Regions from separate parts of the Corynebacterium simulans genome, predicted to be linked through region 1. Evidence: riboswitches for the same ligand, from Rfam matches in the RefSeq annotation. Region 1 holds a riboswitch; the other holds the start of a gene.
What was found. Region 1 has a riboswitch for thiamine pyrophosphate ahead of thiD (bifunctional hydroxymethylpyrimidine kinase/phosphomethylpyrimidine kinase). Riboswitches for the same ligand answer to the same signal wherever they lie in the genome.
Positions count from the first base shown of each region.

Region 2: it holds a riboswitch for thiamine pyrophosphate, as region 1 does, so the genes downstream of both, thiC (phosphomethylpyrimidine synthase ThiC) here and thiD (bifunctional hydroxymethylpyrimidine kinase/phosphomethylpyrimidine kinase) in region 1, are expected to answer to the same signal.

Region 1 covers NZ_CP014634.1:62,800-73,568, reverse strand. Annotated here, with positions in the region: gene WM42_RS12815 (hypothetical protein) at 1-232, shown strand, start outside; gene WM42_RS00340 (YceI family protein) at 239-937, shown strand; partial or broken gene WM42_RS13540 (hypothetical protein) at 1,274-1,498, opposite strand; gene WM42_RS13490 (heterodisulfide reductase-related iron-sulfur binding cluster) at 1,553-2,083, shown strand; gene WM42_RS00330 (class I SAM-dependent methyltransferase) at 2,080-3,393, opposite strand; gene WM42_RS00325 (NAD(P)/FAD-dependent oxidoreductase) at 3,592-4,932, shown strand; gene WM42_RS00320 (CAP domain-containing protein) at 5,113-5,655, shown strand; TPP riboswitch at 5,834-5,931, shown strand; gene thiD (bifunctional hydroxymethylpyrimidine kinase/phosphomethylpyrimidine kinase) at 5,919-6,761, shown strand; gene WM42_RS00310 (class I SAM-dependent DNA methyltransferase) at 6,789-7,388, opposite strand; gene corA (magnesium/cobalt transporter CorA) at 7,497-8,570, shown strand; gene WM42_RS00300 (PaaI family thioesterase) at 8,623-9,084, opposite strand; gene gndA (NADP-dependent phosphogluconate dehydrogenase) at 9,128-10,573, shown strand; gene WM42_RS00290 (DEAD/DEAH box helicase) at 10,693-10,769, shown strand, end outside.
Region 2 covers NZ_CP014634.1:2,469,463-2,480,231, forward strand. Annotated here, with positions in the region: gene WM42_RS11515 (YhgE/Pip family protein) at 1-66, shown strand, start outside; gene WM42_RS11520 (ThiF family adenylyltransferase) at 81-1,199, opposite strand; gene WM42_RS11525 (thiazole synthase) at 1,199-1,978, opposite strand; gene thiS (sulfur carrier protein ThiS) at 1,983-2,180, opposite strand; gene thiO (glycine oxidase ThiO) at 2,228-3,328, opposite strand; gene WM42_RS11540 (thiamine phosphate synthase) at 3,325-3,927, opposite strand; gene thiC (phosphomethylpyrimidine synthase ThiC) at 3,959-5,716, opposite strand; TPP riboswitch at 5,713-5,828, opposite strand; gene rplS (50S ribosomal protein L19) at 6,004-6,348, shown strand; gene WM42_RS13385 (hypothetical protein) at 6,488-6,649, opposite strand; gene lepB (signal peptidase I) at 6,840-7,643, shown strand; gene lepB (signal peptidase I) at 7,621-8,400, shown strand; gene WM42_RS11570 (ribonuclease HII) at 8,387-9,028, shown strand; gene WM42_RS11575 (DUF2469 domain-containing protein) at 9,095-9,400, shown strand; gene WM42_RS11580 (YraN family protein) at 9,667-10,035, shown strand; gene WM42_RS11585 (YifB family Mg chelatase-like AAA ATPase) at 10,022-10,769, shown strand, end outside.

The DNA.
Region 1 (10,769 bases):
CAAACAACGAGCATACGAGCAGCGCAACAACGTCTCTGGAACCTCGATTCCGAAAGACGCTGTCATCATGACGCCCGAACGCGCTGACGCGCTTCGCGACGGCCTGTTTGAGCTGCGTTGCTCCGCAGAGGACATCGGGATTGCCGCACAGGAAGGCGCGGACGCTAAAGAGCTTCAACAGCTATGCACGGAGCTTGTCACTCTGGCACGTCGGCTCGAGGAATTGAGATAAGGACAAATGCAGAAACTTCTACGTAACCGCAAGCTGGTCATCTCCATTTTCGTGGTGCTGATCCTCATTGCAACCTTGGTGGCGCTTGGCCCGCTGTTTTACTCGATCTACATGGGCCGTGGCGTAGAGACCAAGCCTGTCGACGCCACACATACCAAGCCAGCAAGCACTGAACTAGACGGCAAATGGCACGTTATCGCTGGTACGCCGCATAATTTCACCTCAGTTGGCTTCAGCATCGACGAAATCCTACCTGCTGAGAAAACCCGCACCTCGGGTTCCACCAAGGAAGTTGAAGGTCAGGCCGTAATTAAGGACCAAAAGGTTGAAGAAGGCACAATCGTTGTCGATATGACCAGCCTGACCACGGATAAGAAGGTCCGTGACCAGAATATGAAGGACAAGCTCTTCATCACGCGCGAGTACCCGGAGGCCAGCTTCAAGCTGACGGAGCCCGCTGACTTGTCGAACGTTCCTGAGGACGGCTCGTTGGCCAAGGTGACACTGACGGGCGAGCTTACTATTAAGGACAAGACGAAGAAGGTTAGTGAAGATTTTGACGTTGTCCGTGACGGCAAGACGATTGTCCTGGGCGGCAACATTCCGGTGAACCGACTGGATTATGGAATTGAGACCCCAGAACTAATCGCCGCAAAGATCGCCGAAGAAGGCGAAGTTAATATCCGTGTAACGCTCGAGAAGTAGAAAATCAGATAGTGATGAACTCCAAACATCTGATTCCGATCATCTGGTTCAGGCTCGTAGTGTTGATTGGCTTTGCCATATTCGTCGGCATCCAACAGATGTGGTTGTTGCTCGGCGTTGCAGTCTTATTGGGATGTCTGACGGGGTTCCAATTGTTTAACGCATACAAACGCCAGTAACGGAAACACCACCGCTTAAAGTCACAGTTACTTTAAACGGTGGTGTAAGTGTATGCCGGACAACCGCGAAAATGGCGGGCGATCGCGTTTATCTATATTGATAAATGTCCGATAATGTACATTATGTCATTTCAGACAGGGCTGGCCAATCTCCCATCTAACCGGCAGGCACAGAAACCTCGTCTGCCTCCCTCCGTGCACTAGAGTCAGACTCACCGACAGTCTCGGCATCACCTCCGGGTCCGCTTTCTCCCGGCAAAGGCTTGCGGCGAACCAGCGCCGCGAACACGGCGCCAGTAATGTTCGCCCACACCGCAGCAACGACGCCAGGCAACGCAGCCTCCGGCGTAAAGAACTGAAGCGCTAATGCTGACGCCAGACCCCGTGGTCATCCAAGGGCTATAAGGAGGGTTTTACCTACCAAGCCACCAAGATCGTGCGCGATCTCTGGCAGTGGTCCGACGAGGGCGCACTGCCGATCATTGTCGACGCCGCCAGCTGCACTCATGGCTTGCTCGACAACGTGCCAGAAGAGCTTTCCGACGCCGAGCTAAAACTGTGGAATCAGCTGCGCATCATGGATGTTGTGGAATGGCTGCGCGATGAAGTGGCCCCTCACCTGCCGATCGTGCACTCTATGGGCAGGATCGCAGTACATCCGACGTGTTCTACCCACCACATGGGTATCAGCGATGACCTCGTTGCCTTGGCCGGACTCTGCGGCGAAGCCAAGGTGCCAGAGGGCGCCATGTGTTGCGGCTCCGCTGGTGACCGCGTCATGCTGCACCCGGAGCTGGTGGAATCTGCCACCCGTGAGGAGCGAGCCAGCCTGGAGGCGGAAGACTTCGATGCCTTCGTCTCCGACAACCGCACCTGTGAGATGGGCCTGGAGATGATCTCCGGCAAGGCCTACGACTCAATCGCGGTACTGCTCGAGCGGGCTTCGCGCCCAGTGGTCACGCCTTAACGGCGGCCACCACGGTGGCGGTGGGTGGCCGTGAGCTGCACGGCATCCACCTGGCCAAGCTCCAGCAAAGCCTGGCGCAACGCAAACTGGAAAGTCCACAGGCGGCGGAACACAGGATCGAAACCTGCCGCCGCGGCTTCGCGTAGATGACCATCGAAATAGCTGCGCTGCTCGCGTAGCGATTCCACGTAGTGACCGCCCACGTGCGTCTGCGCGACGATGCGCAGATTCGAGTTGCGGTCGAAAAGCTTGTGCGTTTCCTCGAGCGTTGGGTAATCCAGACCGGGCCAGACATAGGCGCGCAGTACCTGTAACGCCGAGCGGGCAGCCGGGGTCATCGTCTCGGTAGCAAAAGTCGAGGCGAGCGCGACCCTGCCCTCTGGGATCAGAGAGCGATCCAGAATCCCCACGAAGCGCTTGCGCTCTGCAGGCGTAAGCAGCTCTAGCTTTTCCACGCTGATGATCGCGTCGTAGCGACCACGCCATTGTTTCGGATGCGGCACGGTGTCATCGATCTGCTGAACCTGTACCGAATCTGCTGCGCCCTCGAGCACTAGGGTTTCGTTGAAGTCCTCGACTTGCTCGGCGTCGGCAGTCAGCACATCCACCGTCGCCCGCCTGTTGACTGCTTCGACAGCCACATTCATTCCGGCTGCGGGATAAACCAGCAGATGAGTGCCGGCGCCGGTGCGCGTGGCGTCGAGAAGCCACTGCGCAGCACGCTCTTGGCCATCCTTTAGATCGGTACGGTCCACCGCAGTCGGCTCACTAACGTGCGTGACGTCAACGAAGTGCTCCTTAGGTTCCTTGCGGCCAGCCTGTGGACTAAAGCTAGGCACCGCCTCTCGGACTGTCGTGGGAACGCCGCTGGCAAAGATGCCGCCCGAATGGGTATAGCCATCACCGGCATAAAGACGCACCAATTCCACGGGTAACTCACCCGGGGTGGAATGCTCGACGTCGAGCTCGCGCGCCTTCGGGCGATAATTCGCACGCAGCAGTCCACGCAATACCTTGACCAGCTTGTCAGAGTCAGCGGTGGTCCACTCGCCCGCCAGATAAGATTCCGCAAAGCCAAGCCAGCCGGTGGCTGCGATGCGAATGAAGAGGGCGTCGTGCAACACGGAAAGGTCTGGTCCGCCCTCTGCCTTAGATTCAGGATCCAGATCCAACTCCGCGAGATCACAGGCCTTGGCGAATTCCGCCTCCGCACGCCGGGCTTTAAAACGTGCAAAGCTCACCGCCGGAAGCGTCGCTACGCTCGGCCACTGATTGGCATCGATGGTGGCTAGATGTGGAAAATCACCCATTGGTCCGGTTTTCTCCTTGGCAAACGTCTACGTGCACGAAGGCTTCCAATTAACCCTAGTGTGAAAAGCCCACCTAGATGCGCCGCCATGCCGAAGAAGGAGCTGTTTAGCCTACATAAAGTATGCATGTACGGTGACTAGGGTTTAGACTGATTCGGTACAAAACTTTTCGCTTTCTTAGGAAGGTATCTCCCCACTATGGCTGAAACCCCTTACCGCCCTGCAGGCGGACGCCACCATGTAGTCGTCATCGGCGCCGGCTTCGGCGGCCTCAATGCAGTTCAGCAGCTGAAGTACGCTGACGTTGAGATCACCCTGATTGATAAGAAGAACCATCACCTTTTCCAGCCGATGCTGTACCAGGTAGCCACCGGCATGATTTCCGCCGGCGAGATTGCTCCTTCCACCCGTCAGCTACTGCGCAACCAGGCCAACGCTCACTTCGTCAACGGCGAAGTCACCGACATCAACCTGGAAGGCCAGACCGTTACCGCTGAGCTGGAGGGCTTCCAGCGTACCTTCGCCTACGATTCCCTCGTCGTCGCCGCTGGCGCTGGACAGTCCTACTTCGGCAACGATCACTTCGCTGAGTTCGCTCCGGGTATGAAGACCCTGGATGACGCACTGGAGCTGCGTTCCCGAATCGTCTCCGCCTTCGAAAAGGCCGAGTTCGTTGACGACCCAGCTGAGCGCGAGCGTCTCCTGACCTTCGTCATCGTCGGCGCCGGCCCAACTGGTGTTGAGTTGACCGGCCAGATCGCCGAGCTGGCTAACCGCACTCTGCGTGACCAGTACTCCAACTACGGCACCACCAGCGCCAAGATCTACCTGCTTGATGGCGCACCGCAGGTTCTTCCGCCATTCGGCAAGCGCCTGGGCCGCAAGGCGCAGCGCACCCTGGAGCGTCTTGGCGTCGATGTGCGTCTGAATGCCATGGTCACTGACGTCACCGAGGACGCCGTCACTTACAAGAACATGAAGAACGACGAAGTCGTCACCATTGAGGGCGCAACCAAGATTTGGTCCGCCGGTGTGGCCGCTTCCCCACTGGGCAAGATGGTTGCTGACCAGGCAGGCGTCGAAGCAGACCGCGCTGGCCGTGTCTCCGTTAATGATGATCTGACCGTGGGCCAGCACTCCAACGTCTACATGGTCGGCGACATGATCTCCCTGAACCGCCTGCCTGGCGTGGCACAGGTTGCGATCCAGGGTGGCGCACACGTGGCCAAGCTCATCAAGGCAAAGGTCGACGAGGAGTCCACCGCCAACGAGCGCGAGGCATTCGAGTACTTCGACAAGGGCTCCATGGCCGTCATCTCCCGCTTCAACGCGGTTGTGAAGATGGGCAAGACCGAGTTCGATGGCTTCCCGGCTTGGGTTTCCTGGATGGGACTGCACATCATGTACGTCCTTGGCTTCCGCAACCGCACCACCGTCGCGGTGAACTGGATCCAGAACATGATCTCCCGCGACCGCGGCAACCTCGAAATCACCGAGCAGCAGCGCATCGCTCGCAACTTCATCAACAAGAACAAGTAGGCCCAAATAGTCGCTGTTCTAACTGTTGCAGCTATCCCCCGCACAACCACCAAACCACCTGGTGTGCGGGGGATTTTGTGTCCTTGATCTCGTTTCTGCGGAACCACGTCCGAAGACGCGTGACGGGTGGTTATATGAGAAATGTATCTACCCCTTCTCTCCTTACAAGGACGGTTCTCTATGCCTACTTCCTTGCTCAACATGGTCCCGCAGATTCTGGCCGGCCTTCTCACTCTCATCCTGACTCTCGTCGGTATTTTCACCGGCGGTTCAGTGGGCTCTAGCTCCAATGCACCGCAGCCGGGCAATCCCTCGGTTACGAGCCCTAGCAACGGAAACTTCAACGTGGCTGCAGATCAAACCCGCGTCTTCAACGAGCTCAACAAGTACCGCGCAAAGTATGGTTTGGAGGCGGTACAGCGCTCCAGCACGATGGATCAGCGCGCTCAGGAGTGGGCAAACTATCTTGCTGAGACCGGCCAGTTCTACCACGACCCTAAGTTCAATGAACGCGAAAACATTGCGATCATCATGACCAATGATGTGTCCGAAGCCGTCTGGAACAGCTGGCACAATTCCAGCGGCCACCGCGCCAACATGCGCGCTGACGATGCCAAGCACGCAGGCCATGGCGTAGCTATCATGAAGAGCGGCAAATTCAAGGGCCAGAAAGTCATTGTTCAAAAAATCTCTGACGTTGCAGTACCGAATACTAGGGCATAGTCCGCATTAGGTTGATGCATTGTCCAGCTCCCACAACGCCGTGGGAGCTGGACTCTTCTTTTGTCGATGCATCTGAACTCCGCAACATTGCGTGATAATAGACGGGGCCTCCAACGCACTACCTGCCGATAAGCTAGGCAAACCGCCTTCGTGCACTCCCAGTCTTTGTTAATCTCACTTCTACAACAAGGGGTGCCGCAGGCCTGCGGCTGAGATTAGACCCTTAGAACCTGCACTTAGTTAGCACTAGCGAAGGGATAGTTGTGGAGAATTCTCATCCACGGGGTAGTTTGCCGCGCGTATTGACCATTGCGGGCACCGATCCGACAGGCGGCGCCGGCGTCCAAGCGGACTTGAAGGCGTTTATGGCTGCGGGTGCTTATGGCATGTCCGTGGTAACGGCGCTGGTGGCGCAAAATACGCAGGGCGTGCGCTCGGTGCACACGCCGCCGCTGGAGTTCCTACAGGCCCAGTTGGACGCAGTGCTTGACGACGTCACGGTTGACGCCGTCAAGATCGGCATGCTCGGCAATGCAGATATCACCGCCTCCGTGGAAAAGTTTCTAGACCAGCTAGCACCTTCCACGCCGGTTGTTCTCGACCCAGTCATGGTCGCAACGAGTGGCGATCGCCTCTTGGACGAGCAAGCTGAGGCCGCAGTGCGGCAGCTGTGCAGCAAGGCCACCGTGATTACGCCGAACTTGAAGGAGCTCGCGGTGCTCACAGATACTCCGCAGGCCCAGACCTTCGAGGAGGCTACGGTCATCGCCCAGCGCTGGGCTGCTGATACCGGCACTGCCGTCATCGTCAAAGGCGGCCACCTGCCATCCGGCGATGCAGGAAACGCTGCTGTAAGCGCGGACGGCGTCTTAGTGCAGGTATCGAGCCCGCGCGTAGAGACCAAGAACACCCACGGCACCGGCTGCTCACTGTCTTCGGCACTGGCAGCACGATTGGGCGCCGGCGAAGATCTAGCAGAGGCTCTGGAATGGTCCACCACCTGGCTGCACGAGGCGATTGCCAATGCGGATGCCCTAAACGTAGGAAAAGGCCACGGCCCGGTGGACCATGGCCATATGCTGCGACGCCTCGCAGGGCTTTCATAGCAGCTCGTATCAGCTACTCAAGCGCGTTTAGAGAAGGTCAGCGCCCGGGCGCGTGAGAACCGCCACCAGGAAGGTGGAGCTTTCCTTGAAGACCTTCATATCCCACGAGGAGAAAAGGAAATCAACGCGGAAGCCCACCTCCTTAGCTAAGGTCAGGAAGTCATCGAATGCCCAGCCGCGGCCCTCACCAAAACCGACGACAAAACGGCCGTCGGAATGCAGCGAGTTGTAGATATTGCGCAGGGCTGCCTCACGGCCATCTACTGCCAGGAAGGTCATGACGTTACCTGCAGATACCGCTAGGTCGAAGTCGCCTTCGGGAATCTCGTCTTCAGACAAGTCGCCGACTACCCACTGGCCATCCGGAAAGTCATGCTCGGCATGCGAAATCAGGATCGGGTCCACGTCGACGCCCACCACCGTGTGGCCGCGGCTCACCAACTCGCCGCCTAGGCGGCCCGTGCCACAGCCGGCGTCGAGGATGCGAGAGCCGCGTTCCACCATGGCGTCGGCAAGCCGTGCTTCACCGTGGATGTCTTTGCCCTGCGCAGCAAGCATCTTCCATTTGCGTGCGAAATTCTCCGAGTGCGCGGGGTTAGCTGCGGTTACTTCTTTCCAGGTAGGCATGAAAACTAGTATATGCCCTAAGCAGTGTAGGATTTAGCCGCTAAGTAAAACTGCCTGCCGAACCTGTTTTGGCGCGCAAACGTTATAGAAGTGAAGGAGGCTGAAACGATGCCGTCTGTCCCGTCGCCCTTTAGGCCACGCAAGAGAAACGATCCTCCTAGTTCCTCCCGCACCTTCTCCGTTCCAGCTGAGCGCGCGATAGAACACTGCCGTGTCTTCGTCGACGGCGAGGCACTACCGGGCGAGTTCACCCCTCACTCCGCACTCCGGACCGTCGAGGAATATGGCCGCGGATTCGTTTGGGTGGGTCTGCATGAGCCTTATGAATCCCAGATGACGAAGGTCGCTTCCGAGTTCGGTATTCACGAGCTGATTGTGGAAGACGCCGTTCAGGCGCACCAGCGTCCCAAGCTGGAGCGCTATGATGACCAGCTCTTCGTCGTCGCACGCTCGGTTAACTACCGCGACCATGATGAGGTTGCCGATAAGCGCCAGATCATCTCCACTGGTGAGGTCCAGATGATTTTGGGCAACAACTTCATCATTACGGTGCGCCACTCGGCTAAGCTGCCCAATCTCGCCTACACCGTGCAGGACGAGCAGGACTTGGTTGAGCTCGGCCCGGTAGCCATGGCCTGGAAGATTCTGGATATGCTGGTGGACCGCTACTCCGAGATCGTTCGCCTCATCGCAATAGAGATCGATGAGATCGAGGAAGAGGTCTTTACCCCACAGACCAAGTTCAACATCGACAGGATCTACATGTTTAAGCGTGAGATCTTGGAGATGAAGCACGCCATTGACCCGCTTTCGGTAGCGCTAAAGGCCATGACCAATGATCACAAGGATCTCATCTCCAAGCAGATCCGTTCCTACCTGCGCGACGTCAACGACCACGAGCTTGTGGTCAAGGACCAGGTTGCGGGCTTCGACGAGCGCTTAACCTCGCTTATCGACGCCTCCGTTGCCAAGGTGACCATGCAGCAAAACAGCGACATGCGCACCATCTCCGCGGTGGTCGGCATGTGGGCTGCCCCTACCCTGGTCGCCGGCATCTACGGCATGAACTTCGATGTCATGCCGGAACTGCACTGGGGCGGCGGCTACTTCATGGCGCTAGGCGTCATGGTGCTCGTGGTCGCGGTCATGTGGTGGTGGTTCCGACGCAACCACTGGCTCTAGGGCTGAAACAAACGCCCTAGGGAGTACACAGCATTCCCTAGGGTCCGCAGCACTATGGGTTGACCATCGTGCGCAGGTTCGTGCGCGCAATGAGTTTGCCGGCTTGGCGCATCTCAATGCACCAGATGTGAGTGCGCCGACCCAGCTGTACTGGTGTTGCCACTGCTTCCAGAATTCCGTCAGACACTGAGCGGATGAAGTCAGTATTGTTGTTGATTCCAACGACCGGTGCAGCCGCTGCAACGAAGGATGCAATGGAGCCCACGGATTCCGCGATGGAGCAATAAAGGCCGCCGTTGGCAACGCCCCACGGCTGGTGGTGCTCAGGCTTGACCTCAAGCTGGGCACGTACTTCGTCCTTCGAGACAAAAGTAAAATCCAGGCCGAGCAGCTCGCCAAAGCCGTGGTTGTGGGCGTTGAAAATCGCGAGTTCCTCGGCGGAAAGCGGGCGTTCTTGGACGGTGGCGACCATTTTCGCCATGAGTTCAAACTTGTCTGGGTTTTCTTGGCTCATGCCATGACAGAGTAGCTGCAAACTCTGACGTAGGATAGAGCCCATGACTGAAAAGACTGAACTCGCCCACATCGGCGTTGTCGGCTTGGCTGTTATGGGCTCCAACTTGGCCCGCAACTTTGCCCACAACGGCAACACCGTAGCCGTCTACAACCGCAGCCCGGAAAAGACCCACAAGCTCATCGAAGAGCACGGTTCTGAAGGCAACTTTATCCCTTCCGAGACCATCGAGGACTTCGTCGCTTCTCTCGAGCGCCCACGCAAGGCCATCATCATGGTTCAGGCGGGCAAGGCTACCGATGCAGTCATCGACCAGCTGGCAGAAGCCATGGATGAAGGCGACATCATCATTGACGGCGGCAACGCCCTCTACACGGACACAATGCGCCGTGAGAAGGAAGTAGCTGCCAAGGGCAAGCACTTCGTCGGCGCGGGCATCTCCGGCGGCGAAGAGGGCGCTCTCAACGGTCCTTCCATTATGCCGGGTGGTCCGGCTGAATCTTGGGAGACTCTGGGCCCAATTCTCGAGTCCATCGCCGCTGAAGTCGACGGCACCCCGTGCGTTACCCACATCGGCCCGGATGGTGCTGGCCACTTCGTCAAGATGGTCCACAACGGCATCGAGTACGCCGACATGCAAGTCATCGGCGAGGCATACCAGCTGCTGCGCTACGGCGCGGGCTTGGAGCCGGCAGAAATCGCTGAGGTATTCAAGGAATGGAACTCCGGCGACCTCGATTCCTACCTGATTGAGATCACCGCTGAGGTACTCGCACAGAACGATCCAGAAACGGGCAAGCCGCTTGTCGACGTCATCCTGGACGCCGCCGGCCAAAAGGGCACTGGCCGCTGGACCGCCATCAACGGCCTAGAGCTCGGCGTACCAGTCACCGCCATCGCAGAGGCAGTCTTCGCCCGCGCACTGTCTTCTTCTGCTACTCAGCGCGCAGCTGCGCAAGACGGTGAGCTGCCAGCAGGCCTCATCCCCTCGGATGTCGACAAGCAGGCGTTCATCGAGGACGTACGCCGTGCCCTTTACGCCTCCAAGCTCATCGCGTACTCGCAGGGCTTCGATGAGATCAAGGCTGGCTCCGAGCAGTTCGGTTGGGACGTTGACCCACGCGATCTTGCCACCATCTGGCGCGGCGGCTGCATCATCCGCGCGAAGTTCCTGGATCGCATCCGCGAGGCTTATGACACCAACCCGCAGCTGCCTGCTCTCATCCTCGACCCATACTTCAAGGGCGAGCTCGCCGAACTCATCGCTCCGTGGCGTCGCGTTGTCGTTGCCGCAACCCAGATGGGTCTGCCGGTGCCGGTATTCGCCTCTTCCCTGTCCTACTACGACAGCCTACGCGCTGAGCGTCTGCCGGCTGCGCTGATTCAGGGTCAGCGTGACTTCTTCGGTGCGCACACCTTCAAGCGCGTGGACAAGGAAGGCACCTTCCACATCGAGTGGTCCGGCGACCGCAGCCTGACTGAGATGTAAAAAGGCTTTTTCAGCCTTCTTTCAAGGCGCTAGGTTCTCTTCTTCAGCGGAGGATGCCTAGCGCTTTTGCTTTGCCTGGATTGCGGTCTAAGAAGCGTTGGCCACTAAGATTTAAGGCAATGACTACTTTCGCCGAACTCGGCTTACCGCAAGAAATCGTGTGTGTCCTCAACAAACAGGGCATCACCGAACCATT
Region 2 (10,769 bases), 330 kb from region 1:
GCACGCCACCACGGCACCGCCCGCCTGTTGGACGAGCACAAGGTCATGGCAGCGACCACGGCTTAAGCGGCGTGCGCGAGCTAACCAAGCTCCCGGTGTAGGCGCTCCGCGCCGCCGGGGTAGCTGCGCAGCCGCAGTCCAAGCCCTGCGGCGAGCTCGCCATAGCGCAGCGCGAAACCGGCGCTGCGGCTGCCAGAATCACAAATTACCCAGACGGTGCCGCCAGCCGGAGCCTCTAAGGAGCCCAGTGCTGCGCGCACCATCTCATCGCCAGTGGTGCCTGCGGCAATCGTGTGAAAAGGCAGAGCGTGCTGGCGCAAGTTCGCCGGCAGCGAGCTATAAAGCAGTGCGGACGGGTCCCGGATGTCGAGGAAGCACTCCGCAGCTTCGCCAGTGCTAGCAGCAACACTGGCGTCGGAGTCGAGCTCGGCATGAGCTTCCAGTGAAGCGCATAGTGCGCGCCCAGGATCGGCGCTGACGCGGAAGCTGCGCAGGCTAGCTGGGTACGCGGTGTAGCTGGATACCTGGCCCACGGTGGTGTCGATTCCGGTGAACCAGCCAATCGCGGCGGTGGCCATCAGCCCGCCGATGACGGAGGTGGTAGCTCCCAGAACACCGGCGCTGGCGCAATCGGGAAGGGCATCGGCATTGGGAGCGGCAGGGAAGAGGTCGCGCAAACCGCAGCCGCGGCCATCCGGTGTGAAAGTGCCTGAATGCCATAGTGCTACGTCGCCGCGAAAACCCAAGACGGTGCCCCAGACCAGCGGAGTCGAGGTTGCCTCGCAGGCGTCGGCGATGAGGTACTTCGTGTCGAAGGTATCTGTGCCGTCGATGACGAGGTCTGTGTCCTGACACAGTTGCAGTGCATTGTCTGCGCTAAATCGGGCGACTTTCGCCTCGATGTGTATCTCTGGCTGAAGCTTACGGGCGCGCCGGGCGGCGACCGCGGCCTTGGGCTGGCCCACGTCATCCACGCCGAAGAGCACCTGGCGGTGGATATTGCTCAGCGCTACCTCGTCATCGTCGATGAGCGTAATGTGCCCGATACCCGCGGCGGCCAGCTGCTGCAGGACCGGGCAGCCCAATCCGCCCGCACCCACGATGAGTACGTGCGCGCGGTTAAGAGCTACCTGCGCATCTTGGCCGATTAGCACCTGTTGGCGCGCGGTGCGGGCAGACTCGAGTTCGCTAAGGCCCACTAGAGCACCTCATCGGCCCAGCTGGCAAGGCCTTCGAAGGTTGAAGAGGCTTGGGCATGCTCGCGGCGCGGGATGCGTCCTGCCTGGCGGGCATAGTGCCCGGCGGCCACCGCATGACGCATAGCGTGGGCCATGGCCACGGGGTCTTGGCAGCGGTTGATAGCGCTGGCCAGCAGAACCCCGTCACAGCCTAGCTCCATCGCGAGGGCGGCGTCGGAGGCGGTGCCGATGCCGGCGTCGACAAGCACGGGCACACTGGCGCGCGCGGCGATGAGCTTGATGTTATGGGGATTTAAAATACCCAGCCCCGTGCCGATCGGCGCGCCTAACGGCATCACGGCGGAAGCGCCCGCATCCTCCAAGCGCAGCGCCGCCACTGGGTCATCGCTGGTATAGGCCAAGACCGTAAACCCCTCTGCCACGAGGAGCTCGGTGGCGTCGATGGTTTCTACGACATCGGGAAGCAGCGTGTGCTCATCCGCGATGACTTCTACCTTGACCCAATTGGTACCTAGTGCCTCGCGCGCCAGCTGCGCCGTGAGCACGGCATCGCGCGCGGTGCGGCAGCCCGCGGTATTCGGCAGCGGCGCAATGTTAAGCCGGCGCAGCAAGTCAAAGACGCTCTCGCCACCTGCCTGCGCGCTGTGGCGGCGCATCGCCACGGTGGTTAGCTGCGTGCCGGAGGCTACCAGCGCTTTTTCCAGCGCGTCCTGGCTGCTTGCGCCACCCGTGCCCATGATGAGCCGAGTTTCAAAGCTCTTATCCGCGATTGTCAGCACTTTACTAGCCTCCCTGGATTGCAGTAAGAACATCGATGACCGCGCCTTCTTCGAGGCAGGTGTCTTCCCACGCCGAGCGTGGAATCACCGCGCCATTTATGGCCACCGCAGTGCCCGCTTCTGGTGCATTGACCTCGGCAATCAGTGCCGCCACTGTTGCTGCGGTGGTATCCATCTTCTGCCCGTTGTAGGTGATTGTCATCGTGTTCCTTAAATATCTGTCTTGATATAGCTGTCTTTACTTCGGCTCTAGCGCGCAAAGCGCAGCGGGTCGCAGGCCGAAAGTTCGATGCTGGGGTCCTCGCCGAGGACGAGCTCGCGCGTACACCGTGCACCGAAGGCGGCCAGCAGGATGCCGTGGCGGAAATACCCGGTGGAGACAATGAGCCTGTCACTCACGCGCCCCAGGTAGGGAAGATCATCAGGCGTGCCCGGGCGGGCGCCGGTGGTGGCTTCTAGGAACTCGCAATCTTCGATGCCCGGCAGCACCCGGATGGCATCGCGCAGCAGGTCATAGACACCGCCGGCCTGCGGGGCATTGAGGCTATCCTCGCGGCTGGTCGCGCCCACGGCGATGGTTCCGTCGCCGCGTGGAATCAGATAGATAGGGCGGTCTTCCACGAATCCGCGCACCACGCGGTCTAGCAGTGGGCGGCGTTGCTCTGGCACACGTAGGCGCAGGATGTCGCCGTAGACTGGGCGCAGCGGTTGCGACCATTCGCTAAGACTATTCGCCCCCAGTCCGGCGGCCAGCACCACCTGGTCTGCGGCGAAAGTACCTCCTTCGGTGTGTACCATTCCGCCGTCGACTCCATCGCCGATGTGTGTGACCTTTGTGCGGTGAAAGTGCACGCCTAGGTTTTCCGCGGCGTCGTATAGCGCGAGCGCCCATTGCCGGGGGAAGACCTGCGTATCCCCAGGAATTGAGACAGCGCCGGCCAGGCGTGGGCTCAGCCCCGGTTCGAGGGAGCGCGCCTGCCGCACGGTGATGCGCTCGACCTGCATGCCGTGCGCATTCTGGTAGTCCATGAGCTCTGACAAATGCTGGGAATCGGCGCGGTCCGCGGCTACCACGAGCGTGCCTTCGTCGCGGTAGCCGGTATCGAGGTCGCTGTGCTTGGCGACGGCCGCGATAAGCTCCGGATACCACTTGCCTGAGGCTTGCATCAGCGGAAAGAGCGGGTCTTGTTGATAGACCACCTCCGCGGCGGGAGCCAGCATGCCGCCGGCATGGTGCGTGGCGCCGGATGCTGGCGCTGGGTCGAAGACATCGACTTTGATCTCTGACTGGGCCAACTCTACTGCGGTGGCAAGGCCGATGACCCCGGCACCGACGATGGCAACGCTCATGCGCGACCTTTCTCGAATTCGCTCAGGAGACGCTCGCAGTAGGCGGCCGGGTCCGGGGCATTCATGATTCCGCGCACGACGGCCAGGCCGTCGACGCCAGTTGCAGCGAGCTCGGCGGCATCGTCCGCGGTGACGTCGCCGATGGCGACTACGGGCAGCTGCGAGGCGGCGACGATCTCTGGGTAGCTCTCGAGCCCCAGCGGGGTGCGCCCGGAATCCTTCGTCGGGGTAGCGCGGAAGGGACCGCAGCCGACGTAGTCGAGGACGTCCGCGTACTGGTTCGCGTCCCTAATTAACTCAAGCGTTCCCGTGGTCAGGCCGATGATGGCATCGGGGCCGAGCAGCTCACGTGCGGCACGTGGGCAGAGATCGTCCTGGCCGATGTGCACGCCGTGGACGGGCGCGCCCGCGCAACGCAGAGCTAGGGCGACGTCGACGCGGTCGTCGATAAGCACGTGCGCGCGCGGATTTACCTCGTGTACCGCCTCGGCCACGCGGGCGCCCAAATCATAGAGCGTGCGGGCAGAAATTGGCTTTGAGCGCACCTGTACCACGCCCGCGCCGCCACGCACGGCGGCCGCGGCAATCTCCGGTGACATATTGGTGCCGGTGACGAAGTAACAACGCAGATCAAGCACGGTCGGCTGGTTCCTTGTCTGCCGTTTGATAGAGCTTGGAGCCTTGCGCCTTGAACTCGGCTGACATCATTGCCTCGCCGGCCTTGGCATCGGTGGGAAAGCTCGGCATGCCCAGGGAATCCGAGAAAGTATCGCGGATGTCCTGGCTAATCCGCATGGAACAGAACTTCGGGCCACACATCGAACAAAAGTGCGCGGTCTTGGCGGGCTCAGCCGGCAAGGTCTCATCGTGGTATTCCTGCGCGGTCTCAGGGTCGAGCGAAAGCGCGAACTGATCGTGCCACCGGAATTCGAAGCGGGCCTTGCTCATGGCGTCGTCCCACGCCCGCGCGCCGGGGTGGCCCTTGGCCACGTCGGCGGCATGCGCGGCGAGCTTGTAGGTGATGACGCCGGTCTTGACATCGTCACGGTTCGGCAGACCCAGATGCTCCTTCGGGGTGACGTAGCACAGCATCGCGGTGCCGCCCATGGCGATGTGTGCGGCGCCGATGGCGGAAGTGATGTGGTCATATCCCGGAGCGATGTCCGTGACCAGCGGGCCCAGTGTGTAGAACGGGGCGTCGTGGGCCCAGTCCTGTTCCAGCTCGTTGTTTTCCTGGATCATGTTCAGCGGAACGTGGCCGGGGCCTTCCACCATGACCTGCACGTCGTATTCCCAGGCGCGGCGGGTGAGCTCGCCGATGGTCTTAAGCTCGGCGAACTGCGCCGTGTCGTTGGCGTCGGCCAGGCTGCCAGGGCGCAGGCCATCGCCCAAGGAGAAGGCGACGTCGTATTGCGCGAAAATCTCGCAGAGCTCGTCGAAGTTCTCGTAGAGGAAGGACTCCTTGTGGTGGGCCAGGCACCAGCCGGCCATAATCGAACCGCCGCGGGAGACAATTCCGGTGACGCGCTTGGTGGTCAACGGGATGAATGGGAGCAGAACGCCGGCGTGGATGGTCATGTAGTCCACGCCCTGCTCGCACTGCTCGATGACGGTATCGCGGAAGATCTCCCAGGTAAGGTCCTCGGCCACGCCGTTTACCTTCTCCAGCGCCTGGTAGATAGGCACGGTGCCAATCGGTACTGGGGAGTTGCGCAGAATCCACTCGCGGGTGGTGTGGATGTCATCGCCGGTGGAAAGATCCATCACGGTATCGGCTCCCCAGCGGGTGGCCCAGCGCAGTTTGGACACTTCTTCTGCGATAGAAGAAGTCACGGCGGAGTTGCCAATGTTGGCGTTGATCTTGGTCAAGAACTTGCGGCCGATGATCATCGGCTCGGACTCAGGGTGGTTGATGTTATTCGGGATAATCGCGCGTCCGCGGGCGACCTCGGCGCGCACGAACTCGGGATCGCAGTGCTCGCGCAGCGCCACGAACTCCATTTCCTTGGTGATGATTCCCTTGCGGGCATAGTGCATCTGGGTGACGCGCTTGCCGGCCTTGGCGCGCAGGACAGCACGCTTCTCGCCGCGCCATTCCTGGGAGGCAGCCCCGCGGCGCTGCGCGGACTTGCCGTCATCGGCCAGGTTGCGCTCGCGCCCGGCGTACTCCTCAACGTCGCCGCGGCCTGCAATCCACTCGCTGCGCAGACCCGGCAGGCCCACCTCCGGCTCACACTCGGGGCCGCGGGTGCGGTAGACGCGGAAAGGCTCGTTGGGCCCAGTGGGCGAGTCATCGAGCTCGATCTGGGTTTCCGGTACCTCCAGGCCATCACGGATGATGGGGGAGTAAGAGTGCTTTGGATGGATCTCGTTAGGGGTAGCCGACATGGCGCCTTCCTCACTTCCTTCGCTGGTGCTAACCAGACAGGTTCGAACGGTCTAGACGCGGCCTTGGCGCCTATCTCAGCCCACTTCTTCGTGGGCACCCGTGGGGTACTTGCATCACACACCATAAACCCTGTGATGCGCGTCTGTCTTGGAATTGCAAGAATTTGCTGTTCGCGCGGTGGGTATGGAAGAATTCCTTTGTTCTATGTAACAGGCACGAACCGGTCAGCTTCTTCAAGGTTGAAGGGGCGCTAGGGTCCTCTGTCTTAAACTGAAAAGGAAAAACAATGGCTAACCTCATTGACAAGGTAGATGCAGCACAGCTGCGTGACGATGTTCCAGACTTCCGCCCAGGCGATACCCTCGACGTAAACGTCAAGGTCATCGAGGGTAAGACCCAGCGTGTTCAGCTCTTTAAGGGCGTGTGCATCCGCCGCCAGGGCGCTGGCATCCGTGAGACCTTCACCGTCCGCAAGGTCTCCTTCGGCATCGGCGTTGAGCGTACCTTCCCGGTTCACTCCCCGAACCTCGAGTCCATCCAGGTTGTACGCCGCGGCCGTGTCCGCCGTGCAAAGCTGTACTACCTGCGCGACCTGCGCGGCAAGAAGGCTCGCATCAAGGAGCGCCGCTAGTTCTAGCGCCGAAAGCGCCCGCCTCCGTCTTCGTTCCTCATTCGAGGTTCGAGAGGGAGAGTGGGCGCTTTTGCTATGTCTAGACTTTTAGGTCTGGACTGTTAGCTTTGCTCTAGTTTTCTTGGTTTTGGTCCGGCGTTTAAATCTGTGCTGAGCCGGTGCCCGGCTGCTGGGTGGAGTCCTGGGCCATTTGCTGCTCGGTGAGCATGTGCTTAATGTCTTGTTGGTCGCTCCTTACCTTTTTCGCCCACCAGACGACGCCCGCGACGATCGCAACGATGATCAGTAGCGGTACGAGCATGAAAAGAAGTTCAACTATTCCCAAAGACATAAACAGCACGCTACTTCAGGAGAAAAAGTAATTCAATACTTTTTGATGGAAGTTTGCAGAGCTCGCGGGGGACTGATGGGGGATTCGGCGAACTTAGAGTTCGCTGAATGCTTTCGTCAGGGTGCCGGTTTTCGGGCCCATTGTTGCTAGGATTTAGCCCGTGAATAACGAGAAGGAATTCGAAGACCATGGCGCAGACGTCGCGACTAGCGAGGCTAAGCCGGTAGAAGAAGTATCAGAGAAGAAAGAAAAGAAGGAGAAAAAGGAGCTGCCGTGGCTCCTGGAGACCCTTCTCATCATCCTCTGCGTGTTGTGCGTGGTAGGCCTCGTACAAACCTTCATCGGCCGCCAATATGTCATTCCTTCTGGTTCGATGGAGCCAACCCTTCACGGCTGCGATGGCTGCACCAATGACCGCATCTTCACCGAGAAGATTTCCTACTACGGAGATAAGGGCCCGGAGCCTGGCGACGTCGTGGTGTTCAAGGGCACCGATGACTGGAACCGCAATTACCAGTCGCCGCGTTCTTCCAACGAGGTCATTCACAAGATTCAGGATGTACTGAGCTACGTCTCGCTGACCCCGCCGGATGAGAACACCTTGGTCAAGCGCGTCGTAGCTACGGGCGGCCAGACCGTGTCCTGTAAGGAGGGCGATCCAGCTGTGATGGTGGATGGCAAGCCGATTAACCAGGACTATGTCATGGACCCGCCAACCTACAAGGTTGACGAGAAGACCGGTTCCTATGCCTGCGGCGGTGCCTACTTTGGCCCAGTTACCGTTCCGGAAGGAAACATCTGGGTAATGGGCGATAACCGCACGGCTTCCGCGGACTCCCGCTATCACATGCAGGATCAGTACCAGGGCACCATTCCGGTAGAAAACGTCCGCGGCAAGGTCATGTTCGTGTTCTTCCCGTTCAACCACATTGGTGGGGTAGATGACCCAGACATCCAGGCCTAGAAAGCGGCGGACAAACCTAGAAAACCGCGCCGTTGACCACGCCCCGGAAGAAGAGCGCGTGCGCGTGCGCGATCTTCTGCCTACGGTCATCGTGGTGTTTCTGGTCTTGGCTTTCGTGCAGACGTTCATCGGGCGGATGTATCTGATTCCGTCGGCTTCGATGGAGCCGACGTTGCATGGCTGTGCGGGCTGTAAGAATGACCGTATCTTGGTCCAAAAACTCAGCTATTACTTCTCTGATCCGCAGCCCGGTGATGTCGTGGTCTTCGCGGGCGCCGATTCCTGGAATTCCTCTTTCGAAGTAAAACGCTCCGATAACGTGCTCGTTCGCGGCGTCGAAAATGCCGGTGCAGCCATCGGCTTGCTGCCTAATGGTGAAAACATTTTGGTCAAGCGCGTTATCGCTACCGAAGGCCAGACCGTTTCCTGCGAGGCAGGCGACCCAGCAGTGATGGTGGATGGCCAGCCCATCGACCAGTCTTATGTCAAGACCCCGCCAGAGATGCCGGTAGATACCGCAGCTGGTTCGGAGGCCTGCGGCGGCAGCTATTTTGGCCCCGTCACGGTCCCGGAGGGAAATATTTGGGTGATGGGTGATAATCGCACGAACTCGCTTGACTCCCGCGCGCACTTGGGCGATAACCTGCAGGGCACGATTCCGGTGGACAATGTTCGCGGCAAGGTAGAGGCAGTGGTTCTGCCGATTCCACGCGCACAGCTTATCGACGATCCCAAAATCCAACATGCGGCAGCTTAAACAACAGCGCACCTACGAAGTGGCCTTGAGTAAGGCTGGCCTGGGCCCGGTAGCCGGCGTCGATGAGGCCGGCCGCGGGGCGTGCTGCGGGCCGATTACTATCGCCGCATGCATTCTGCCGGAGAAGATCATTCCGGAGTTGGATAAGCTCACCGACTCTAAAAAGCTCACGCCCAAGACGCGGGAGAAGCTCTATCCCATCATCAAAGACAAGGCTCTGGCCTGGTCTGTGGTGCATATTGGGGCGGATGACATTGATTCTCGCGGCATCCAGCACGCTAACGTCTCTGGAATGCGCAGGGCGGTAGCGCGCCTGGAGGTGCGCCCGCACTACGTGCTTACCGACGCCCTGAAGATCCCCGGCATGCCCGCACCCCAGCTGCCCATGGTGGGCGGCGACGCCGCGGCGCGCTGCATTGCGGCTGCCAGCGTGCTGGCGAAGGTCACGCGCGACCACGTTATGGATGAGCTCGATAGGCAGTATCCGGGCTATGGTCTGGGCTCGCACAAGGGCTATGGAACGGCTATTCATCAGGAAGCGATCGCCCAATTGGGTGCCTGTCCGGAACACCGGATGAGCTATCGCAACGTGGCACAAGCCCACGCGAAATTTCTCGCGCGCGCCTGAAACTGTTCAGGTGATTTCCGGGTTAAGCTAAGGCCCATTGACCCCACAACTTTGGAGGATTAGCAAGTGAGCGCCGAGGAACTCGACAACTACGAGGCGGAAGTAGAACTCTCCCTCTACCGCGAATATCGAGATGTTGTAAGCCAGTTCTCCTACGTAGTGGAAACCGAGCGCCGCTTCTACCTGGCGAACGCCGTGGAGCTCATCCCGCACACCTCGGGCCCGGATGTCTACTACGAGGTACGCATGTCTGATGCCTGGGTATGGGACATGTACCGCTCCGCTCGCTTCGTGCGCTACGTCCGCGTGATTACCTACAAAGACGTCAACATTGAGGAGCTGGATAAGCCAGACTTCCTCCTGCCGGAATAGTTATTTCCTTAAAAATGTCAGCTCCTGAGTAAGGCTGTGCTGGCTTAGCAAACGACACCATCTTTGCGCGCCCTGTCGCGGTAACTTGCCTAAGTCGCGGTGAGTTATCCACAGTTGGCGCGTTTTTGCGTTTTGGGGCTAGCTATATTCTTTGCTCCTGCGCTGGACTGGGTCTTACAAAGGAAAGTTGATGCGGCTTTTGCGGCGTTTCAGCGGGTGTCACAGCCCAGGGTGCGGCGAAAGCTCGGAATTTGGGGGAGTAAAGCGTGCTTTTAAGGTCCAATAAGAACCAGGTTTTAGGAAAACGCGGGGAGGCATTTGCCGCGAAGTTTTATCGTGAGCGCGGCGGACAGGTGCTGGCCGCCAACGTGCATTATGCGGTGGGCGAGATTGACCTCATCGTGCAGGAGGGAGCCACGATTGTTTTCGTAGAAGTTAAGACGAGGGCCTCTGATGCTTTTGGGGTAGCCGAAGCCGTTACCCCGCGAAAGCTGGCGCGCATGCGGAAAGCTGCGGCGCAGTGGCTGCAGGATAAGCCCTTGTCCGTAGTGCGCTTCGACGTCGTGGCGCTGGTGGCACGCGGCCAGGGATTTGAGCTCACGCACTACGAAGGGGTGGAGCATGGCGCTCGGTAGATGCCATACGACGGCCCTCGAAGGCGTTACCGCTCACGTGGTCACGGTGGAAGCCAACGTGGGAACGGGGCTGCCGGGAGTGCAGGTGGTGGGCATGGCGGATACGGCGATCTCGGAATCGCGAGACCGCATCCGTACTGCGGTAGTTAACTCGCGGCTGCCGTGGGCGAAGACGCGCGTGGTGGTCTCAATGGCGCCGGCGGCGTTGCCGAAGTCAGGTGCACACTTTGACCTGCCCATGGCATTGGCGATCTTGTCTGCACAGATGCCGCACAATGAACTCCTCGACAATGCGTTGGTGCTTGGTGAGCTGGGCTTGGATGGCAGCGTGCGCCCAGTATCTGGCATCATTCCAGCACTTCTAACGGCGCGTTCCCAGGGCTTCGACACCTTGGTGATCCCGCCGGGCAATGCGGCTGAGGCGACGCTGGTGCCGGATATGAACGTGCTGGTGGCGCACACGCTTGTCGATGCCTTCGCATGGGCATGCGGCAGCCGGGAATTGCCTTCGGCGCAGGGGATGGAAGTACCAGTTCCCGCAGGCGAGGAGGTTCCAGACTTTCGCGACATCGCGGGCCAGAGGGAAGCGAAGTGGGCCGCAGAGGTTTCGGCCGCTGGCGGGCATCACCTGTTGATGGTGGGCCCGCCGGGATCAGGAAAGTCGATGATTGCGGCACGTTTGCCTTCCATCTTGCCCAAGCTGAGCACCGATCAATCCGTCGAGGCCACAGCCA